Regions from separate parts of the Ruegeria sp. C5 genome, predicted to be linked through region 1. Evidence: riboswitches for the same ligand, from Rfam matches in the RefSeq annotation. Region 1 holds a riboswitch; each other region holds the start of a gene.
What was found. Region 1 has a riboswitch for cobalamin ahead of ACR0AW_RS20665 (hypothetical protein). Riboswitches for the same ligand answer to the same signal wherever they lie in the genome.
Positions count from the first base shown of each region.

Region 2: it holds a riboswitch for cobalamin, as region 1 does, so the genes downstream of both, ACR0AW_RS08855 (DUF1636 family protein) here and ACR0AW_RS20665 (hypothetical protein) in region 1, are expected to answer to the same signal.
Region 3: it holds a riboswitch for cobalamin, as region 1 does, so the genes downstream of both, ACR0AW_RS10580 (energy-coupling factor ABC transporter permease) here and ACR0AW_RS20665 (hypothetical protein) in region 1, are expected to answer to the same signal.
Region 4: it holds a riboswitch for cobalamin, as region 1 does, so the genes downstream of both, ACR0AW_RS14210 (DUF1636 family protein) here and ACR0AW_RS20665 (hypothetical protein) in region 1, are expected to answer to the same signal.

Region 1 covers NZ_JBQFRX010000010.1:49,952-55,613, reverse strand. Annotated here, with positions in the region: gene ACR0AW_RS20675 (DNA polymerase III subunit gamma/tau) at 130-1,890, opposite strand; gene ACR0AW_RS20670 (phosphatase domain-containing protein) at 2,063-2,563, shown strand; gene ACR0AW_RS20665 (hypothetical protein) at 2,568-2,975, opposite strand; cobalamin riboswitch at 3,067-3,287, opposite strand; gene ACR0AW_RS20660 (alpha/beta fold hydrolase) at 3,409-4,266, shown strand; gene rsgA (ribosome small subunit-dependent GTPase A) at 4,303-5,331, opposite strand; RNA gene ffs (signal recognition particle sRNA small type) at 5,491-5,589, opposite strand; gene ACR0AW_RS20645 (bifunctional 2',3'-cyclic-nucleotide 2'-phosphodiesterase/3'-nucleotidase) at 5,628-5,662, opposite strand, start outside.
Region 2 covers NZ_JBQFRX010000002.1:181,393-187,054, reverse strand. Annotated here, with positions in the region: gene ACR0AW_RS08875 (LysR substrate-binding domain-containing protein) at 1-55, shown strand, start outside; gene ACR0AW_RS08870 (iron ABC transporter permease) at 110-1,123, opposite strand; gene ACR0AW_RS08865 (ABC transporter substrate-binding protein) at 1,125-2,072, opposite strand; gene ACR0AW_RS08860 (ABC transporter ATP-binding protein) at 2,091-2,876, opposite strand; gene ACR0AW_RS08855 (DUF1636 family protein) at 2,873-3,229, opposite strand; cobalamin riboswitch at 3,332-3,539, opposite strand; gene ACR0AW_RS08850 (catalase family protein) at 3,798-4,865, shown strand; gene ACR0AW_RS08845 (peroxidase family protein) at 4,884-5,662, shown strand, end outside.
Region 3 covers NZ_JBQFRX010000002.1:591,316-596,977, forward strand. Annotated here, with positions in the region: gene ACR0AW_RS10565 (MerR family transcriptional regulator) at 157-585, opposite strand; gene ACR0AW_RS10570 (hypothetical protein) at 932-1,204, shown strand; gene ACR0AW_RS10575 (L,D-transpeptidase) at 1,246-1,908, opposite strand; cobalamin riboswitch at 2,124-2,336, shown strand; gene ACR0AW_RS10580 (energy-coupling factor ABC transporter permease) at 2,413-3,096, shown strand; gene ACR0AW_RS10585 (transglutaminase-like cysteine peptidase) at 3,202-3,441, opposite strand; gene ACR0AW_RS10590 (aminotransferase class V-fold PLP-dependent enzyme) at 3,699-4,949, shown strand; gene ACR0AW_RS10595 (FAD-dependent oxidoreductase) at 4,971-5,662, shown strand, end outside.
Region 4 covers NZ_JBQFRX010000003.1:538,184-543,845, reverse strand. Annotated here, with positions in the region: gene ACR0AW_RS14220 (glycosyltransferase family 2 protein) at 1-939, opposite strand, end outside; gene ACR0AW_RS14215 (NAD(P)-dependent oxidoreductase) at 1,054-2,040, opposite strand; cobalamin riboswitch at 2,146-2,352, shown strand; gene ACR0AW_RS14210 (DUF1636 family protein) at 2,438-2,818, shown strand; gene cobW (cobalamin biosynthesis protein CobW) at 2,815-3,870, shown strand; gene cobN (cobaltochelatase subunit CobN) at 3,876-5,662, shown strand, end outside.

The sequences.
Region 1 (5,662 bases):
TCTTCCCGTTGGGCCCGGGAGGGCGGAAGGCGCCCATCGGGTCCCAAAGCCGCTCAGGGGTATCGGCGTCAGCCGATGGCCCGTGGCGGGTGCGGGAGCATTTGGACAAGGTGCCCGTGTGCTAGTTGGTCAGTCTTCTTCGAACGGGTCCCATTCGTCTTCAACCTCGGGCAGGGCTTCGGTTTCGACCTGAGCGGCGCGTTGTTCTGCGGTTTCGATGCTCTTGATCCGCGCTTTCGGGAAATGAGTCAGCACTGCTTGCACCAGAGGATGCTGTTCAGCCTCGGCCTTCAGTGCCAAGTCTGCAGCGTCCCGTACCTCGGCAATGGTCGGTGCGTTGCCCTCAGCGACAATAGAAACGGCCCACCGGTTGCCTGTCCAACGCTGCAGCGACGCGCCCAATCGTTGTGACAGGTCGGTCGGGGCGTTGTCGGTTGGGGCGAACTCGATCCTGCCCGGTTGGTAGGATACCAGACGCACGCCGTTTTCGACCTCGACCAACAACTTCACGTCCCGGTTGGCTCGGATCAGTTCAACCACATGTTCAAATGTTGGATAGCGTGCCAGCGCTGCCTGCACATCTTGGGCCAGCGCGGCTGTTGGCCCGCCTGCGTTGCCGCCGATTCCCGATGCGGCATAGGCCGGTCGGGCCACAGCCTGTGGCGCGGAAAGAGCATGTCCAGGCGCCCCGATTCCCTTGCCGGGGCCACCATTGGGCGGCGGAGGCGTATCTTGCAGACGCTTGATCAGCTCCTCCGGGCTAGGCAAGTCGGCCACATGGGTCAGGCGGATCACGGCCATTTCCGCAGCCATCATTGCGTTGGGTGCGGCGGAAACTTCCTCAAGCGCTTTCAGCAGCATTTGCCACATGCGTGTAAGGACTCGCATGGGCAGAGCCTCGGCCATTTGTTGACCTCGGGCGCGTTCGTCGGGGGAAACGGTGGGATCTTCGGCGGCATCCGGGGTGATCTTGACCACCGAAACCCAATGCGTGATTTCAGCCAGATCGCGTAAGACGGCGAGTGGATCAGCCCCTTCGGCATATTGCCCGCTCAGCTCGGTCAACGCGCCTGCAGCATCGCCGCGCAGGATCATATCCATCAGATCCAGCACCCGGCCCCGATCGGCCAGCCCCAGCATCGCGCGCACCTGATCCGCGCTGGTTTCACCGGCCCCGTGCGAGATCGCCTGATCCAGCAGTGAGGTCGCATCCCGCGCTGATCCTTCGGCAGCCCGGGTGATCAACGATAACGCATCCTCGGCAATCTGCGCCCCTTCGGCATCTGCAATTTTGCGCAGCAGTCCGATCATATCCTCCGGCTCGATCCGGCGCAGATCAAAGCGCTGGCAACGGGACAGGACGGTTACCGGGACCTTGCGAATCTCGGTGGTGGCAAAGATGAACTTCACGTGTTCGGGGGGTTCTTCCAGCGTCTTGAGCAGCGCGTTGAAAGCGCTGGTCGACAGCATGTGAACCTCGTCGATGATATAGATCTTGTAGCGCGCAGACGCAGCGCGATAGCGGACGCTGTCTATGATCTCGCGGATGTCATTGACACCGGTGCGGCTGGCGGCGTCCATCTCCATCACATCGACATGGCGGCCCTCCATGATGGCTACGCAGTGTTCACATTGACCGCAGGGTTCGGTGGTAGGGCCGCCGCTGCCATCGGGACCGATGCAGTTCATACCCTTGGCGATGATCCGGGCGGTCGTCGTCTTACCGGTGCCGCGGATGCCGGTCATGATAAAGGCCTGCGCGATCCGATCCGCTTCGAATGCGTTTTTCAGGGTACGCACCATGGCGTCCTGACCGACTAGATCGGCAAAGGTTTCGGGGCGGTATTTGCGGGCAAGAACCTGGTAGGCGGGGTTGGGCGTCTCGGTCATGTCTGCTCTGTCGGATTCGCGTTACGCCGCAGCGTAGAGGCCCCCGCCGCCCGCGTCCACAGCCAGCCGGGACGATTTTCATTTTGGAATGCGTGGGTATGCGGCTAAAATCCACTCTATTCTATTTACTGGACCAGTATGTTGTTGGGTGAAGTTTGTTTGGGGGGAGATTATGTCGCAACTGGTGGTTTATGCGTTGCAGGTTGGCGGAGGCACCTTGGCCTTGTCCTCGATGCCTGGGCGTGGAGGAACGTATACAGAAGACCTTGATCTTATCGCAGACTGGAAGCCCGGGCTTGTGATCTCGATGACGACTGAGGTCGAGATGATTCAGGATGGTGCGCGGAATTTTGGCGCTGATATTCAGGGGCGTGCCAGCAGATGGGTGCATTTGCCGATCGAAGATTTTGGCACGCCACCCAAAGAGATTTTGGACCGCTGGCCCCGCGTTGGCGCGACCGCACGTCAGGCGTTGTCAGGTGGTGGCCGTGTACTAGTGCATTGCCGTGGTGGCTGTGGCCGATCCGGGATGGTGGTTCTGCGTCTGATGGTTGAATGCGGTGAACGGCCTGAGGCGGCATTGAAGCGATTGCGTACGGTGCGTCCTTGCGCAGTCGAGACAAATGCCCAGATGCTTTGGGCCGTTGAACCGGCCCGTGTTCAAGCCGTTTGACGGCTTAGACACCAACATGTGGCGAGATTTCGCCACCGTTGTGCTGCACCAGAAGCGAAGCCTCAAGCATGGCGCAAGGAGGATTCCTTAGCAGGTCTGCGGGTAGGCTGCGGTACTCGGTTCCGAACATCATGTCTGCGTAGTCATCCAGCCGGCCGGTATCGATTTCAGGATCGGTTCCGCAGAATACACGTATCTGGTCGCATTGGGCGCGAAAGCGGGCGGTGCATCCTTCCGGGCAGTGCGACAGATCTATGGTGCCTTCAATCTCAAACTCAGTTTTCGTGACCGGTTTTGTGGCGGACATGGTCTGCGTCAGAGCCCGCGCCATCTGTGCCAATGCGGGGCAGGGCGCGCCAGTACGTTGGCACACGGTCGCCGCGAATTCGTGTGTTTTGGTCTTCCAGATCATCAATGCGCCCTCCGCGCGCAAGGCGAGGGCGTGGCACAGGTTGGTCGTTGCGGAGCACGATCAAACCCGTCCCGGACACCCCGCCCGAGTTTCGGTTCTACATCCGATGGCAGGTCTCCTGACTTGCGGGTCATCGCTTTGCCGACCTTCCCAGCCTTCAAGGCCAGTGGTATCTCGGCATTGCTCTCCGCTTACAGTTGCGGGGGCAGTCTCGGACTAGGTTCTTTCCGGATTTATTCGGGCAGAACCGCACCGTGTTCCCTTTTCATCCCGGCCCGATTGGGCGCGAGAACCATCGCGACATGGCTAGCGGCTGCGCCGTGCCCGAGTCAAGAAAATTGCGTCAGGCAAGTGACGTATGGTCCAGTCACGTCAACCTTGACTTGAGGCGCTTCGGGTGAACTGATCAGTTCAGTCGGTATTAGAGGGCACCATGTTGGACACGCAGCAGGCGGTTGTGACCGAGGATTTTCAAATCCCGTCCGGCCCGGCAATGTTGTCGGCGCGGCTTTACCGTCCGGTTGCCGACCCCGAAAAGGTGGTCGTCATAAACGGTGCGACTGGGGTGCCGAGGGATTACTATCAGTACTTCGCCCGATGGCTCGCCGAAGAACAGGGCATGGCCTGCCTGACTTACGATTACCGGGATTTTGGTCACTCTTTGGTGGGTTCGCAAAAGCGGTCAAATGTCACCATGGCCGATTGGGCGTTGATCGACATTCCAGCCGCCCGGGCCGAGATGCGCCGACGGTTTCCGCAGGCCAAGCTATGGAGCATCGGTCATTCCTTGGGCGGAATGTTTGGCCCGATCCAACCCGATATCGATCAGATTGACAGGATGATCTGTGTCTGTTCGGGTCTGGTAACGCTGGCGGATCACCCTTGGCCTTATCGCGCTTTGGCGGCGTTGTTCTGGTATGGTCACGCGCCGCTGGTGGTCAAGGCGCTTGGCTACCTGCCCGGGCGGTTGGTCGGGTTTGGATCGGACCTGCCTGCCCAAGTCTATTGGCAATGGCGCAAATGGTGCACCGCCCCCAAAAGCTATGTGCCAGAGATCGGCACGACACTGCCCGCCGCCCGCTGGAAAGACTTGGGCAAACGTGTCGATCTGTTTACCTTCGCAGATGATGAAATGGTGCCGCCGGATGCTGTCTGGCGTCTTGCCGATCTCTATGGACCCAAAGCCGGGCGCCATCTGCTTGCACCAAGCGAATTCGGAGTGTCCAAGATCGGCCATATCGGTGCATTCGCAAGACGGAATGCGGCAGTCTGGCCTAGGCTGATCGCCTGATAGCGCTGGGCACCGGTAGGTCGGTGCCCAGCTTCGTTATAGCCCTTTACGGGATTTTTTCTCGTGCATCACGCTGCGCACCATCTTGCCGAAAGCCTTGTCACGGGCGCGGGCCTGCGCCACCGAAGCGGAATTGTGTTGGTCTTCGCGCCGCAGCTTGCGCCAGCGGTCCAGCCGCGCGGGATCAAGCGTACCAGCGTCGATTGCCGCCTGCACCGCACATCCGGGCTCAGACTCGTGCTGACAATCCGAGAAGCGGCAATCCAGGCTGAGGTCTGAGATGTCCGAAAATACCTCATCCAACCCCTCCTGCGCATCCAGCAGACGCAACGCGCGCATGCCGGGCGTATCGATCAGCCAGCCGCCATTGCGCATGCGATGCAAGGCGCGTGCAGTTGTTGTGTGCCTGCCGCGCGCATCGTCTTCGCGAATACCTGCGGTGGCCTGATCCTGCCCCGTCATCCCGTTGGCGAGCGTCGTTTTCCCAACGCCGGATGATCCAAGCAAGGCGCTGGTTTGTCCTTTCGGACACCACGACAGAACTTGTTCGAGATCGCCGTGATCCAGCGCGTTGACCGCAAGTACCGTCAGAAACGGGGCGAGCGATTGGGCTTGATCTACATAAAGGCTCGGATCATCGCACATGTCCGATTTGGTCAGAACGACCACCGGATAGCAGCCTGCCTGATGCGCCAGCGCAAGATACCGCTCCAATCGTGGCATATTGAAATCGGCGTTGCAGGAACTGACGATGAACAGCACATCAACATTTGCAGCAATCAGCTGCGCCGCTGCCCCTGTACCTGCGGCCCGGCGCTGCAGCAGGCTGCGCCGGTCCAGCACTCGGCGTATGCGTTTGTTTTCATCCGCCAGAACCCAATCCCCAACGGCATATGCGCCGGTTGATTGATCCAGAGATAACAAAGGCGATTCACCTTCAGGGCTCAGCCCGATCAGTCGATCCCGGTGTACGGCCGAGATGCGATACGGAAGAAGTGACGGATCAGCCGTATGCTGAGCCGCGAAATGAGAGGACCATCCGAGGTCCGAAAAGGAAAGTAACATTGGTCTGCCTGTGATCAGAAACAGCAATCCCGTCGAATGGCAATCGCGCATCCGCCGGCGACGTGTTCAGGCAATCAGTTGATCGGAAAGGATCAGAACCGGTCTGCCCGAAGGGTTTTTGCTACAATCATAAACGCCCTCCTGCGGCTGATAGGTTCTAAGTGAGAGGTTGGACATCGACCCAAGCGGGGCTCGTTGTGGCTGCTTCCTTCCGGACCTGACCAGGTTGGCGAGGCGCTCGCCCGCGCCAACCTCTCAAAGCCGATATAGGTGCATCCCCTGAAAATGGCAACCCGTCAGAAGGTCAGATGAATGCGCATGAAACCATCCG
Region 2 (5,662 bases), on a different contig from region 1:
CCGCGCCAAGCTTGTGTTCAAGTGGCTCGGCCAAGCGGCTGACGGAAAGGTTTAAACTCGGCTCAGACCTGATCAGGACGAAATATCTTGTGAGCGAAGATCGAGGGCCTTACCGTTGATTTCTCGCAGTCCTGAATAAAAGCAAGAATACAAACACCGATCCGATTGAAGTTGTGACGATCCCCACCGGCAATTCCTGCGGAGCCAGCATAAGCCTGCTGAGAATGTCAGAGCCGGTCAACAAGGCAGCACCAACCATAGCGGCGGTAGGTAGAAGGTTTTTGTGCAGGGGACCTGCGATCCCGCGTGCAATATGCGGCACCATCAGACCGACAAAACCAATCACCCCGGCTACGGAAACAAACACGGCCGTTGCCAACGCTGCGGTGAAAAACATGCTGAACCGCAGACCCCGAACCGGCACACCCAGAGTAGCGGCAGTCAAATCCCCGGTCAGCAGCGCATCCAACCAGCGGCTGCGATAAAGCGAATAGCTCAGGATCAGCAGCAGACCGATGCACACCAGCGGGAACGTCTCCCAACGGGCCAGGCCCAGCCCCCCCAGCATCCAGAAGATGACAGAATGGGCGGCGCGGCTATCGCCGGCGAAAATCAGATAGTTGGTTATGGCCGAAAACAAAAACGACACAGCCAGACCCGCAAGGATCAGCTTTTCCGGTGCGCTGGTGCGAAGCCCATGAACCAGCGCCAGCACGATGCCCGACGCCACAAGACCGCCGCAAAAGGCAGCCAGAGGCAGAGTCCAGAAACCCAGAATATCTCCGGTCACGGTAATTACAAACACCGCCCCCGCTGCCGCACCCGAGGACAGGCCGAACAGAAATGGATCGGCAAGGTCATTACGTGTGGTCGTTTGCAGCACCACGCCAACGATGCCCAGCCCAGCACCGATCACGGCTGCAAACAACGCGCGGGGCAATCGCAGGTCGAATACGATCCTATGCAGCGGCGACATCTCTCCGTCCTGCAACCCGGTACCGCGCAATATCGCGGTGAAGGTGTCGGACAAAGGAATCGAGGTTGTGCCGTAGATCGTGGAAATCAGCAAAAGGGCGGTCAGAACGACCGCCCCCAGCAACAACGTCAGGCCCAGTCGGCCCATATTAGCTCTGACCCGAATGCATCGCGCGCGCCATCTTCGAGATCGCTTCGATATTTGCCGGTCCCGGCGTTAGCTCTTCGTAGCGCAATCCGATCCAGCGTTCGTTCTTGACGGCATCAGTCTGCGACATGACGGGATGTTCCTGCAGGAACTTGAAGGTGTCCTCGGCACCATTGCCGGTCTGATAATCCAACAAAACCAGGAATTCCGGGTTCGATGCAGCAACGGCCTCCCACGAAGTGCGGCCCCAGCTCGTGTCCATGTCATGAGTGACGTTTTCACCACCGGCGGCTGTGATCATCGCGTCGGGAATCGCGAATTTACCGGCGGTAAACGGAGCATCTGCAGGACCATCCAGAAGAAAGACGCGGGGCTTGGGCAGTTCAGCAGTCTTGGCTTCGATCGCTGCCAGCTGCTCTTTCCAGCCCGAGACCAGAGCCTCGGCCTTGTCTTCGACTTGCATCACCTTGCCCAAGCGCAACACATCGCCAAACAGAAGATCCATGCTGGCTTCGGGGCGATCCTTGTCCAGATGGACACAGCTTTCCGTTAGAACCAAGGTCTTGATTCCGAACGGTTCCAATGTATCTGGGGTCACATCACCACCCGGCTTCATGCCATAGTACCAACCGGCAAAGAACAGGTCGGGTTCAACCGCCACCAAGTTTTCGACGGTCGGATATTTCGGCGCAAGCTCGGGGATGTCGCCGCGCAGGGCATCAAAATCAGGGCTGGTCTTGTACCAGCCGGTGATGCCGGTCAGGCCGACGATCTTGTCCTGCAGACCCAATGCAAAAGCCATATCGGTCATGTTCATGTCATGCACAACCAGGCGCTCGGGCGCGGTATCAAAAACCAGCGGTTCGCCGCAGTTGTCTACGGTGACTTCTTGCGCAGCAGCACCGCTTGCCATGGCGGTGGCCAACGCCACGGGCCAGATGTATTTCATCTCAGTGTGTTCCTTCGACTAAGTTGAGATTGTGGTTCTTCGAATATCAAGCGCCGGGATCACGCGGCCTTCGTGGAGAAAGCAGAGGAAATCAACGCCAAAAGTTTCGCGGACTCTTTCGGGTGTCAGCACCTTGTCCACCGATCCAAACTCGATCATGCGGGTCGATTTCATCAGCGCCACGTGTGTGGCGAATTCGGGGATCATGACCAGATCGTGTACGATCATGACCACGGTGATCCCAAGCTCGGCGACCAAAGACAGCATCCGCCCTTTTGCATCAGGATCCAGATGGTTGGTCGGTTCGTCCAGAAACAGCAACGAAGGGTTCTGCGCCAAAGCACGTGCGATATGGGCACGCTGACGTTCGCCTCCGGACAGTTGGGCCATGCGCTTGTCCGCGAGATTGGCGAGACCGGTCAGGTCTAAAATCCGGTCCAGCTCTTGCGCGTGGCCTTCGGCAGAGCGGTCCGCACGGATGGGTATTTGCCCCAGCGCAACATAATCGCGTAACGCCAAGCGTCCATCGGGCAGTTCCTGCTGACCTACCACTGCAATCATGCGCGCACGCTCTTTGGCCGTGAGCTTTTTCAGACTGCGTCCTTTGATCCGAACATCACCAAGTGCCAGCGGCTCAGCGCCGCACAACAGATTGAGAAGCGTCGTTTTCCCCGCCCCGTTCGGGCCGGCGATGGCTAGAATGGAACCCTCGTACAACTCGAACGAGACGCCCTGCAACAGGACATCTCCGGTAAGGGCATAATACTCAAGGTTTTCGGCAATCAGAAAGGGTGGCAACGTCATTGCGATGCCCCCTGTTCGATCCGCGGCATGCGCGAGAGGGTTTTATTGAACAACGCCTGCGGGCGATCAGTGGCATTTGTCCAGCCATCCGGGCTTTCACGATACTGCGCTGCAAACTCAGCCAGCGCCTGCACCTCATCCGCGGTCTGAATGCCACCAAAAAGGTATTGCGCCTTTCCTACGGCCTGGAACCCAACCGTTCTGGGACTATCGCAGCCTGCCATGCAAGACGACGCGCGGATCGCAAAACTGCGATGTAATTTCCCAGTCAACGCATCGCAAATTTCATCAAGGGGCAGCCCTTCAGTGCAGCTTTCGCAGACTAGAATGAAATGATCAGGCGTATCTGGCATGGTCCACTCCACTTGTTTCCAAGCGCATGCGGAAGCTGCCGACAATGTAAACACGCGATTGACGCGCCATCAAAGCCTCCTTCCAGGACGCCCCGCCCCGAGTTGGTTAAACATCTGATGGCAGGTCTCCTGACTTGCGGGTCCGCGCTCGGCCAACCTTCCCGACCCTGTGGACCAGTGGCTGTTTGGCCTTGCTCACCGCTTACAGTTGCGGGGGCAGTTACGGAATTGGCACCTTTTGGCAAACCTCACCGTATTCCCTTTTCATCCCGCGGCAACACCACCGGGAACCATCAATCGATTGAGTGCCCGAGAACACCGGACACGTCAATGATAAAGTCGAAGGCGCCCAACTCTGGTCGAGGATCGAGCGCGGGCAACCACGTGTCCGTAGCACCAACCGAATGGGTTGGGCTGCGCGCCGAATTTGTCTGGCCACGGCTGTCCATAGTTGGTGTGTTTGGAAATTAGACAATCTGAGGTAAGCTGAACAAATTTAGAGGTTTAGCTTTGTCAGCGCCTTACCCCTGTTTGATCATTGCCTGGGTTTATCCAAGGAGACGGTTCTTTGACGCATGTTTCGCAAAACGCATTGCCGCCGGATATTGTTGATGATGTCATTGACCACAATCTCGAGGCCGTTGCACGGTGGAAAGGCCATCGCTTAAGGGCTCAGCATGGGCGCAGTCACGGGTGCGTGGCTGCAACATTCACCGTCAGAAACGATCTACCAGAACAGTTCCGTCACGGCCTGTTTGAACAGCCCGCAGACTATACAGCCGCACTTCGCTTTTCCAACGGCGCGCATCTGGATGACCGGAAATCGGATGCCCACGGGATGGCGATCAAGCTTTTTGACGTGCCAGGCCCCAAGCTGATCGACGCCGAAGCACTTGCACATCTGGGGACCACACAACTCAGCGACGAGTTCGATTTTGTATTGGTCGATCAGGATGTGTTTCCCAGCTATGTCCCCGATGAATATGAGCGATTGGGCAGGCTTGTCGCCACATTACAAGCGGTCCAGCACGCGATCAAAGGGCGACGAAAATGGAGCCTTAGGTTGATCATCAAAGGGCTGCGCGCAGGATTTCGAGCCTTCCTCACTCGTGAAGGCAAGCGTCAGTTTCGCGTCGCGAGTGATTTTGCCTCGAACTATATGCACTCGCCTTTTGAGGTCCATTTCTGGTCGACAACACCGTATCGGCTGGGCCCCGATCTAACAGTCCGATACCTAGCCCGCAGCGCTAAACCAAAAATTCCGGCACATCCGGTAGACGACCCAGATGGGATCGGGCAGTGTTTGCGGCAAGACGTGGCCGATGGAGATAATCACTTCGAGCTGTGTGTGATTGAGCCCCCGCGCCCGGCCGACGAATTCGATGTGCTAGACAATCGCATCCGGTGGGCATGCGATCCGCAACCAGATGCACCTCTTGATCCGTACCATCATACCGTCACGCCCGTGGCGGATATCACGATTCCCAAAGGTGCAGAATTTGATCCGCAGAATGGCGACGCGATGAGCTTCTCGCCCTGGCGTGTCACGGCAGATCACGAACCTTTAGGACCGATTAATGCGATCCGGCTCAGAACCTATCTGAGCCTGGCCCGCGCCCGGTTCCCGAATCGATGACCAAACGGAGATGTATTGATGCTGGACGTTGATGATCTGATCAAACTCGGATTCAAGATCTCCCCACCCGTTACGAGCTATTTAGCCGCGATCAGGCTTGCAAACGCCGCGAAGATCCACCGACCGCGGCCCTATACGATGGGCGCAGACTACACGACATGGCCCGGCGTGTTTTCCCATCGCTGGATCGGTCGGCATACAACGCCAGAAGACCTCTCACCCGTCCTGCCGTCGGAAAGCGAAGTTGCTGATCTCTTTCGCCGACGGACACAAATGGATGGCAGCCCGCTTACCTTGATGTGCCCGCAAGGATCGACACTTTTGTTTATCTCGGCCGCACAATGGTTTACCGACAGTTTCCTGCGCACCTTTGGGGCGAAAGGACCGGTTGATCAGACGGATTCGAACCACGAGGTCGATCTATGCCAAATCTACGGGCTGAACGATTTTCAGACCGACATGCTGCGCGAACGCGATCCCGAAACCAATGAATTAACCCACCGGTTGGCCTTTCGTCTGGATACACAAGGAGAGATGTGGGCCCCGAAGCTGTTTCAAAAGAACCAAAGCGGTGGTGTTAAGCTTGCGCCCCCCTTTGATGGCAGTCTTGCCACTGGCGAGAATTGCGGAAAGCCCCTGCACGATCCATGCAAGTTGTGGAATGCGGTGAAACGGGCACATCCGGGTCTCAGCGATCACGCGATTGACCAGCTACTGCTCGATTTTCATGCAACCGGGCTCGATAATGGCAATGGTACCATAGGCTATATCGCGATCAATACACTGATGTTGCGCGC
Region 3 (5,662 bases), on a different contig from region 1:
GCGGGTGTTTCAAAATCAAGCAGAGGTGTGGCGGCTAGCAACGGGTCTCTGTTCAGCATTTGGTCTATCGTCGAATCAACTCTGAAAGACTTGTAATTGCTATAGTGACTATGGCTTCGAGGGGCTAATTCCAGTTCGCAACGACGCTGCCCAGGGTTACGCGCCGATTTCTTCGTGATCAGTAAGACATTCGGAATGATCGCGTAGAACTTCGAGAACACGACAATCCGAGGTGTTGCCGACACAGCTTTCATGCACCATGCGCTCCAGCTCGTTCCGTAACGCTTCCAGCCGTGCCATTCTTTGCTCAATCTGTTTGAGTTGTCGGCGCGCAATACTGTCAGCTTCATGACATGGGCGATCTGGATCGTCGGACAAATCAAGCAGTTCGCGTATTGCCTGAAGCGAAAACCCCAGTTGGCGGGCGTGACGGATAAAAGCCAGACGATCCAGTTCGGTATGGCGATAACGCCGCTGGCCACCTTCGGTGCGCCCCGGTTCCGGCATAAGTCCGATCTGCTCGTAGTAGCGGATAGTCTGAACCTTGGTTCCGGTCTTTTTTCCAAGCGTTCCGATCGTCAGCATCTGGGTCTCCTTACAAAGTTACAGCTTATGTAGGTTCGAGTTGGCACCGCACAATAGCACCTTCCGGCCGGTGGGCCTGTGACACCCAGCCGCTACCGCATGCGTGGTGACCATGTTTGTTTTCGTGGCCATGGTCGTGGCTTTGGGTATCGGATGACATGATTGGACCTCAAGAATCTCTATGGTCCTTTGTAAATAGTTCCTACAGTGACTAGAGCTTCAATACCTTTTATATTTTTTTCATCCGGGTTCTTTGCCTGCGATATTGTTAGTTCATTTCGTCTTGCGGGCCGGCCGTGTGGATGCAATCTAATTGCAGATGACGCAAAAAATTTGGAACAGATCAATGCAGAAACGGATCGCAATTTCCATCACGTTAGTCTCGATTACGGCTGGTTGCTCAGCCCAGTTCACCGGGGCCAAAAGCAAAGCACTTGAACCAGGCAACGTGCCAGATTCGGTCGTAGCGCTGGCAGGGCCGGCGCAGGATTTGACCACAGCGCGCCTCCTGCCCGAAGACAATTGCTTTTGGTATGAGCACAGCGGACCCGTCGAGACGACATTGGTACCATTGCGCGCGACGAATGGCGCTCCGATCTGCATTGCGCGCGACGCCTGATCGAAATGAGGGCAGCGACGTCCATGTACGCTGCCCAATATTCATGAGCGGGCTGTGACGCTATCTTCGGCAGAGTATAGGAAAGCGGTCGAGCCGGTTTTCACGTTTGGGTAGAGGTCATTGATATGAGCCATGATCATTCGCACACATCCAGAACTTGCGCGACCGCCGATGCTTCTTGGCTCAGGCGTGCCGTGAATTCTGAGATATGTGTCTCGGTCTCCAACGTATAGATAAAGGGCACGAGAGCCGAGAGCATTATTCGGCCCGGGCTCCATGCCATTCCGGAATTCCGCGTATTCGGGGTTGCGCTCGATCATTGAAGCGGTTGGTGTCCAGTGTGGCCATTCGACCTTTCGGCGGATAACATAGGTGCCGGGCTCGTAAAGGTTCCCGCGCGCGATCGCTACGCCATAGCGCATTGCGGTCCCGCCTTCTTCGATATGATAAAGATATCGTGCGACGGCATCGACATGGATGTCACCTGGAACCAAACCATCATTTGCCGCGACGCGTCTTGGTAAAAAACGGTCGTGAACACCCCACGGATTTGAGGTCATTGGATCGTAACCAATTGGCGTGACCTGACTGTCCCAATAGGTCTTCTGCGATGCGGTTGGCCAGGTTTTGGCGATCAATGGACTGGCCGCAGACGCCGAGAACAGCGCTGTGGTGGATTGAATGAAATGGCGCCTTGTAAGCATAGGTCTCGTCCTGGTTCACAAGTTTAACGTATTTGGATCGCACTATCGCGAATTAATTCGAATCTTAAAGCCTCTAGCAGCTAGAGCTTCAAGAGGTTTCAGGTAACGCTTGGTTTACCCAGTTGATCACGTGACCGGTTGCGTGAATCCTGCTTCGGTCGAGTTTACATTGGAATAGGTCGCAAAGACAATTGACACAGGCGAAGCCGCCATTGTAGCGGTGATTTGTTTTCGGTTCCTGATGGCGGAAGCCAAAAGGATTAAAAGGGAATACGGTTCGGTGTTTTCAATGGCGCCAATTCCGTAACTGCCCCCGCAACTGTGAGCGGAGAGCGATGCCAAGACACCACTGGTTCGTAATGGAACCGGGAAGGTTGGCGGAGCGAGCACCCGCGAGTCAGGAGACCTGCCGTAAAGCGCCGGGCTATGCCCAGACTGAACCTGTCGGCCTTACGGTCGATTCAACCTGACAAGCCGCCGGGTGAGGCGGTAGGGAGAAAGAACATGCATATCGAACCGGGCATCGTGAATGGTGCCAAAATCGCGCTTTCCTATGTTACCGCCGCAGGTGCGGCTACTTACGCAGCGAAAGAAACGTTTTCCACATTGCGTGCGAATGGACCTGCATCTTTTGTTATGCGCTCGGTGCTCGCCACCGTTGGGGTTTTCCTTTTCTTCGAAGTCCTGCCGCATTTCCCGGTTGGTGTCTCTGAAGTCCACTTCATCCTGGGGTCGACGCTGTTTCTGCTTCTCGGTGCTGCACCCGCGGCTTTTGGATTGGCAGCTGGTCTCCTGATTCAGGGTGTGTTTTTTGCCCCGTTCGATCTTCCGCAGTACTTCATCAACCTGACCACTCTGCTGGTGCCGCTATTTGCGCTACAGGCACTGGCCAGCCGCATCATCGCACCCGGCACAGCATATGTTGACCTCAAATATGGCCAAGCTCTTGCCCTAAGTGCGACGTATCAGGGAGGAGTAGTCGCATGGGTTGGGTTCTGGGCCTTCTACGGCCAGGGTTTCGGCGCAGAAACCATGGCGTCGGTTCTGTCCTTTGGCGGCGCTTATATGCTGGTAATTGTCATTGAGCCGATTGCTGATCTGGCAGTGCTTGCGGCAGCCAAGGCAATGCGCGGTTTGAACAGTACAGGTCTGGTGACTCCGCGTTTGTACAACGCTGCGAAAGCTTGACCAAAGTTTGAAGCGGTGTCCTAAACTTGGGTTGCCGCGAAACAACCAGTAGTCGCAGGACCAAAATTTTATTGTGGCGCGTCTCTAGGGCGCGCCACATTGTTTTTAGCAGCTAGAAACCTGCACCCAACGATCAGGGTGATTTGGGTCCTGTATTCGTAGGAAAAGATACCTCGTTTCCTTCCACGATTTGATCCTGTTGGTGACACTGTCCAGAATCAAATCGCCATCACTCGAGCGACAAACTAGAACAGCATGGCCACTGCGATTGGTGTCCAAGACGGTAGCAATCAGTAGCTTCGCAGGGTCCAAGCCGTTCTGCATTAGATCAAATTTCTTTTGCAAGGCGATGTCTCTAGAACAACGCTCAGGTTACAAACCGTCGGCCTGACCAGCGGTTTCTCAACCAAGCGAAGGCATGCGTGAGGGTGTGATCGGGCCGACGAAATTGAAATTCGCGAACCATATTGCTCTTGTGGCTGAGTTCTCTTGGCTCGATGGTCTCAATTTCCACCCACAATGCCCCAAGTTTTTTTGTGAGTAGTTTTGCAAAAGGGCGCATATATCTTGCCAGAATGACATTTTCGCAGGAATGGTTCCCGATGACCAAGATCACTCCAGAATTGCTTGAACAAATCCGTGCCCGATTTGCGCAGGTTGACCACTGCCCGCAGCAGGGACCGCGTATTTTCTTTGAAAACGCGGGTGGGGCGCTGACGCTGAATTCGGTTGTGGGCACCTCGCAGGCTTATGCTGCGATCCCTGACAATCAGGGCCGCGACAACCCGGGAAGTCACGAACTGGTGCGGGTAATCAACAAGGCCAAAGAAGATATGGCCGTGTTCATGAACGCCCCCGGTGGCCAGTTCTTTGTCGGCGAAAGCGGGACCGAGCTGCTGTTTCGTTTGATAATGAACGCCTGTCTGGGCACAGGCACCGGTCGGGTGCTTGGCACAACGCTGGAACATCCCGCGACCCGAAGCGCTTGCGCGCGTTGGGCCGGGGTGGCCGGGCAAGATCATGTTCTGGTGGTCCATGACGACGCCACAGGCACCGTCACCGCAGATGCTTATGCGGCGCAGGTAACGCCGGACACAAAGGTTGCGACTATCGTGCACACCTCGCCGGTGACCGGTATGGGCGTGGATGTAGCGGCTGTGGCTGCCGAGATCCGCGCCGTTGCGCCCAATTGCTTCATCATAATCGACGGTATCCAGCACGCCGCGCATGGCCGGATCGACCTGACCGCCTATGATGTCGATGGCTATGTGATCTCGCCTTACAAGGTGTTCTCGCGCCATGGTTACGGGGTGGCCTGGATTTCTGACCGGCTGACCAAGCTGCCACATAACAGCTTGATCGACGGCCCCGCCGACAATTGGGAAATGGGGACGCGTGATACCGGCTCTTACGCTACAATGTCTGACGTAATCAGCTATTTCGAATGGCTGGGCGCACAGGTCAGCGACGCCACCGACCGGCGCGCAAAATTCGTCGCTGCCGGAGAGGCGATCCATGAGCAGGAAAAAGCGTTGACTGATGCGATGATCCGCGGAACCGGCAACCTGCCCGGGCTGGCCGAGATGGAGAAGGTGACCATTCTGGGCGGTGTCGATAACCCAGCACGCGAGGGACTGGTGTCACTGCAGGTCGAGGGCGTGCCGTCGGTCGATGTGGTCAAGCAACTGAACGAACAAGGCATCCGTACGCATTTGCGCAAGGCCGATCACTATTCGGGCAACATCCTCACACCGCTTGGCATGGACAGCTGCGTGCGTGTTTCGATGTGCCACTACAACAGCGTCGCCGAAGTGGCCCAGTTTCTGGGTGCAATGAAAACCATCGCCGCCTGAGGCATTTGAGAGGGGAAGCTCATGAAAACGCATGCGCAAGCGGTTGTAATCGGCGGCGGCCTAGCCGGCTGTTCAATTCTGTATCATCTCGCCAAGTTGGGTTGGACCGATGTGGTCCTGCTAGAGCGGGACGAACTGACCAGCGGCTCGACCTGGCACGCGGCGGCCAACATTCATGGGCTGCACGACAACAACAATATCACCCGCATCCAGCACTATACGATGAATCTGTATAAAGAGCTGGAACAGGAAACCGGTCAAAGCTGCGGCGTGTTCCAGCCCGGCTCGCTCTATTTGGCGCAAACCGAAGAACGCGAACATCAGCTGCGCCTGCAGGAAGCCAAGGCTAAATTCTATGGTTTGAATTTCCACGAGGTCAGTCGCGAGAAGGCCAAGGAACTGCACCCGCTGGCGCAGTTCGACGATATCCGCTGCATCATGTATGAACCCGATGGCGGCAATGTGGATCCCTCGGGCGTGCCCCACGCCTATGCTGCCGGTGCCCGCGCCATGGGAGCAACCATAGAACGGTTCTGTCCGGTGCTAGGTACGGATCAGCAACCCGACGGGTCTTGGATCGTGCGTACCGCAAAGGGCGATATTCACACGCAATGGGTGGTGAATGCCGCTGGTCTTTGGGGCCGCGAAGTTGCGGCGCTGGCGGGGCTGACTCTGCCGTTGCAACCGACCGAGCACCAGTATTTCGTGACTGA
Region 4 (5,662 bases), on a different contig from region 1:
GGCTCTCAATTCTTCGGCTTTCGACCTGTGCCACTCACATGCTTTATGATGAAGATCAGCCAATTGCGGATCTGCCATCATCTCAGCTTTGATTTCGTGCATAGCCGGCATGTGTTCCAGAATTGAGCGATCCTCAACATCATTGTGGTTCATCATGAGCCAGTATTTGAGCCCTTGATCCTGCCCCACATGATTGGTGCGCCCACGGTCGCGCTTGACTAAAAAGCTATCAGTGCTGCGCACAGCATAATGATGAATGCGCGCGAATTCATGGCTGAAACCACGCCATGCTTTCCATTTCACTTGGTCTGCTGGGTAGAGGTTCCCGCCCGAATCCCGCCACAACACGCCTTCGTATGGCGCGTCAGGGTTCGGTGCATCTTCTGGATTGATCCTGGGACGATGGGCGCGAAAACGGCTGAATTTTCCGTTGTTGCGGAACAGCGTTTTGAACCCTTTGGTCCGATGATGCGGATAGCCGTCTTCGGTGGCGGCCAGAAAGAAAGTCTCAGGTACGGGTCGATCAACGAAATCGTTCTGACCCGCGTTTCCGAACATGCGCCAGCAGATCGAGATCGCGTCCGCCACGCCGCTGGCCTCAACGAGGCTTCTTATATCACTATTGGGCAAACGGATATTGATATACTCGTCCACATCCAAACTGAGAATCCAATCCGAAGACAGATAGCTTGGGTGATTCCGCGCAAGCGAAAATGCACGAACCTGAGGCGCAGCGCGCGGACCCAGTCTGTTTCGTTGGTGGTGAGCCCAGCCAAGCACTTGCAACCGGTCACCCATGGCATCGGTACCATCAGCGCAATCATTGGTATAAATCAGAATGTCATCAAAACCGATTGCGTGGTTGTAGGCCACCCAATCGATCATGAAAGGCCCTTCGTTTTTCATCGTTGTTACGATGAGAAAGGTCTCATTCGTCATAAGTTGTTCTCTTGCCTGTGCCGGTGTCGGACTCCTGTCGACCTATTTAGAATAGCACCAGAATTTTGTCCAACCAGGTCGCCAGACAGCCGCAATGCTTGCCGATTAATCTATCTACCGATTCTGTGGGATCACCTCATAACCCGGTTCTTCTGGCTCGTCGTCCAGCATCTCGGTTGGGAACCCTGGCGCCTGGATCTCCAGTCCGGTCGCGTCCTCTAGCCGCCTGATGATGTTCGGGGACAATTCACGCTCACCATATCGCGCGATGCCATCTTCGAAAATCTTGATCATCAATGGGTTTATCTCAAGAGGAACTCCGGCACGGTCGGCGACCTCCTGAAACAGACCGATATCTTTTTTCACCAGGTCCATGGTGAAGGAAATATCGCGCGAGCCGTTCAGGATGACCTGACTTTCGGTCTCGTGCACGAAGGATGTGCCTGACGATATCTTAATCGCCTCATAGGTGGTTCCAAGGTCCATGCCGGCGGCCTTGGCTGTCACCAATGCCTCGGCGCAGGTGATCAGGTTGGCGGTAGCCAGATAATTGGTCAACACCTTCAGAACAGAGGCCGAGCCCAGATCGCCCGTGTGCAAAATGCGCCGCCCCATGGTGGTCAGGAATGGCAGGATACGTTCAAAAGTCTCACGATCACAGCCTGCGAAGATCGAGATATTACCCGTCGCTGCCCGGTGACATCCGCCGGAAACCGGGCAATCCACTGCAGCCCCGCCTCGTTCAATGACCATTGCGCCAAGGCGTTTGACTTCGGCTTCATCGGTGGTCGACATTTCCATCCAGATTTTGCCAGGGCCGACCTCTGGCAACATTTCCTGCATCACCGCATCCGAGGCCGCAGGAGAAGGCAAACAGGTTATCACCGCATCGCAATCACGCATCAGCTGCGCCGGACTTTTGGCGGCTTTGGCACCCTTGGCGACGAATTCGGTCACCAGATCCGGGTTCAGGTCATGAACCGTCAGATCGATACCGTTTCGTAGCAGCGATCCAGATAGCTTGCCCCCTACATTCCCCAGCCCGATAAACCCTACTTTCATGCGCGGTATCCTCCTGTTCGCATCTTGCTGCCATGCCAGCACGTCGTTGCAGAAGTATCATGCCGCCCAGCGACCCCGACAGGTCGCTTTTTATCCGCTTTTTCACGGATCGGCGCGACTCGCTTGACAAGCAACCCTGCCCTGCCGCATGTCCCTTTCGTTGGTGTCTGCGAGAGCAGATGAAAAGGGAATGCGTCAGCGGTTTTTGCCGTCAAACGCAGCCGCCCCCGCGACCGTGACCGGAGAGGGTGCCCAAAGCCACTGGCAGTATGGCCGGGAAGGCGGGACATCCGACAGAGGCCTCCTCTGACATCCGCAAGCCGGGAGACCTGCCAACGCCCGAAGATGAAACCGGACGGGGTGTTCCGGTGTGGGGCTGTGATCGGCCCGCATGAAACCCCGTCCCCCACGAAGAGGATTTGGGGGGATGAGAGACATGACCGAGACCGCACCGGTCGAACTGCTGGTTTGCACTACCTGCCGTCGCGGGCTGCCTGTCGAGGATGACGCCCAGCGCCCCGGCACGTTGCTGCACAAGGCGCTTGAACAGGCGGGCCTGCCCGAAGGCATTACCTTGAAAGCTGTGGAATGCCTGTCGAATTGCGATGAAGGCTGCTCGATCGTGCTACGCGGAGGACCGGATCGCTGGACTTTCGTGTATGAGCATCTGAACGAGATCGACCATGTTGAAACCATCGTCGAAGGCGCAGCCAAATACCTCGCCACCGAGGACGGTTTGGTCAAATGGCGCGAACGTCCCGAACATTTCCGCAAAAACTGTGCGGCCCGCATTCCCCCGATTGGAGCCCTGAAATGAGCAATCTCGAGAAACTCCCCGTCACTGTGATCACCGGCTTTTTGGGCTCGGGCAAAACCACACTGGTGCGCCATCTGATGCAGAACCCGCAGGGCAAGCGTCTGGCGGTGGTCGTCAACGAATTCGGCGATGTCGGCGTCGATGGCGATATCCTGAAGTCCTGCGCCATTCCTGATTGCCCGGCGGAAAACATCATGGAACTGGCCAATGGTTGCATCTGCTGCACCGTGGCCGATGATTTCATCCCGACCATTGAAGCCCTGATGGCACTAGAGCCGCGCCCCGATCACATCCTGATCGAAACCTCCGGTCTTGCCCTGCCAAAACCGCTGCTGAAGGCGTTCGACTGGCCCGATATCCGCTCGAAAATTACCGTCGATGGCGTGATTGCTCTGGCCGATGCCGAGGCCGTGGCCGCTGGTCGGTTCGCTCCGAATGTCGAGGCGGTGGATGCGCAACGCATGGCAGATGACTCGATTGATCATGAAACGCCCTTGTCCGAGGTGTTCGAGGATCAGATTTCCTGCGCCGACATCATTCTGCTGACCAAGCCCGATCTGGCTGGCCCGGAAGGCGTTGCGAAAGCGAAAGAGATCATCGCCGCCGAAGCGCCCCGCCCCATGCCCGTGGTCGAAGTGGCCGAGGGTGCCGTGGACGTCCGCGTCGTGCTGGGTCTAGAAGCCGCGGCCGAGGATGACATGGACGCGCGTCCCAGCCATCACGACGGCCATCACGATCACGAGCATGACGATTTCGAAAGCATCATCGTTGAACTGCCCGAGCAAACCGATCCGATTGATCTGGTCGCCAAGATTGAACGATTGGCCAACGAGTTGAATATCCTGCGCGTCAAAGGCTATGCCGCCGTTCAGGGCAAGCCCATGCGCCTACTGGTTCAGGCCGTCGGTGCGCGCGTGCGTCACCAATATGACCGCCTGTGGGAGCCCGGCGAAGACCGTCGCTCGCGCCTTGTGGTCATTGCCGAGCATGACGATATCAAAGAGGCCGAGATCCGGGATATCCTCGTGGGTGTAACCGAGGCTGCCGAGTAAGACCTATGCACGTCGTCTTCCGCGAAAGCCATGGGCTCGAAGAAACCGAGACCCCGACCGATCTGGGTCAGAGCCCGGCGGACCTGGTGGTGCTGTCCTTTTCCGACAGTGACCTTGGCGCTTTCGCGGCGGGATGGCATCGTGGAGGTGGGCCTGAAGGACGCATGCCAACGATGCGGCTGGCCAATCTGACGGCGCTGAAGCATCCCCTCTCAGTCGACACATATGTCGAGCAGACACTGGAGAGCGCAAAGGGCATCCTGATCCGTCTGATCGGTGGAGTGCCCTATTGGGCGTACGGCTTGCAGCAGGTTCTGGCGCTGGCGCAGGCCAAAGGGATTGCACTGGCCGTGCTGCCCGCAGACGGTCGCGAGGATACGCGGCTGGATGATTACTCTACCCTGCCTGTCTCGACCCTGCGGCGGCTGGCGCATCTGTGCGACACCGGCGGTGAGGTCGCGGCGCAGGCCGCTCTGGCGCAGATGGCACTGGCTGCGGGGTTGTATGCAGGTCCGGTCATGGGCGCGAAGACCATCCCTGAATGCGGCGCCTGGTGCCCAGATCACGGCGTGATCCCTACAGAAAACGCTCTGCCCGGTGATGCGAAACGTATCATCGTAACCTTCTATCGTGCTTATCTGACCTCGGCGGACACAGCCCCAATCGCAGCGCTGATCCGCAGCTTGCGCGCGCGAGGTTTTGAGGCCGTCGGCCTGTTTGCCCCGTCGCTCAAAGCACCAAATGTCGCCGATTGGCTGCGCGAGACTATTGTAGCGCTGAAGCCTTCGGCGATCATCAACGCCACCTCATTCTCAGGCAAGGGCGCATCAGGCACCTCACCTCTCGATGTGGCAGAGGTGCCGGTCTTTCAGGTGGCGCTGGCCACCTCACGCCGCAAAGCGTGGGCCGAAGCGGAACGTGGCCTTTCACCAGCTGATCTTGCCATGCATGTGGTCCTTCCGGAAGTGGACGGGCGGATCAACGCGGGCATCGTATCCTTCAAAGAGCCGGGCAAACGCGACCCGCATCTCGAGTATTCTCGCTTCGCTCATCGGGCTGAACCCGAACGGATCGAAGCCATCATCAACCGCATCTCCGGCTGGCTGAACCTTCACGACAAACCCAAAGCGGAGCAGGTTCCGGCGCTGGTACTATCGACCTATCCCGGCAAAGACTGGCAGATGGCACATGCAGTGGGTCTGGATGCGCTGGCCTCGGCTGAGGCAATGTTGCTCGATCTGCAAGGCGAAGGGTATGACACCGCGCCTGCCGAGCCGATTGCTGAAACTCTTCTTGATGCCCGGATTTCATGGCCGCTAGAGGATTATCAGGTGGCGCTGGCGGCGCTGCCGGAAACACTCCGCGCCGATCTCAATAAGGTTTGGGGCACTCCCGAAGACGACCCTGCTTTCACAAATGGCGCGTTCTACTTCGCTGCGCTGCGTCGCGGAAAGGCTCTGATCGCGCTGCAGCCCGAGCGCGGCACACCCGAACTGCGCGATGATGACTATCACGATCTGTCGCGCACACCGCGCCACGCCTACGTCGCCTTTTACCTTTGGTTACGCAAAGGATTGGGCGCGGATGCGCTGATCCATATCGGCGCGCATGGCACGCTGGAATGGTTGCCGGGAAAATCAGTCGCCTTGTGCAACGAATGTTGGCCCGAGGCGTTAATCGGCGATCTGCCGGTGATCTACCCCTTCATTGTCAACGACCCCGGCGAGGCCGCGCAGGCCAAGCGTCGGATCGGGGCGGTCACGTTGGGCCATATCCCCCCCCCGATGAAGGA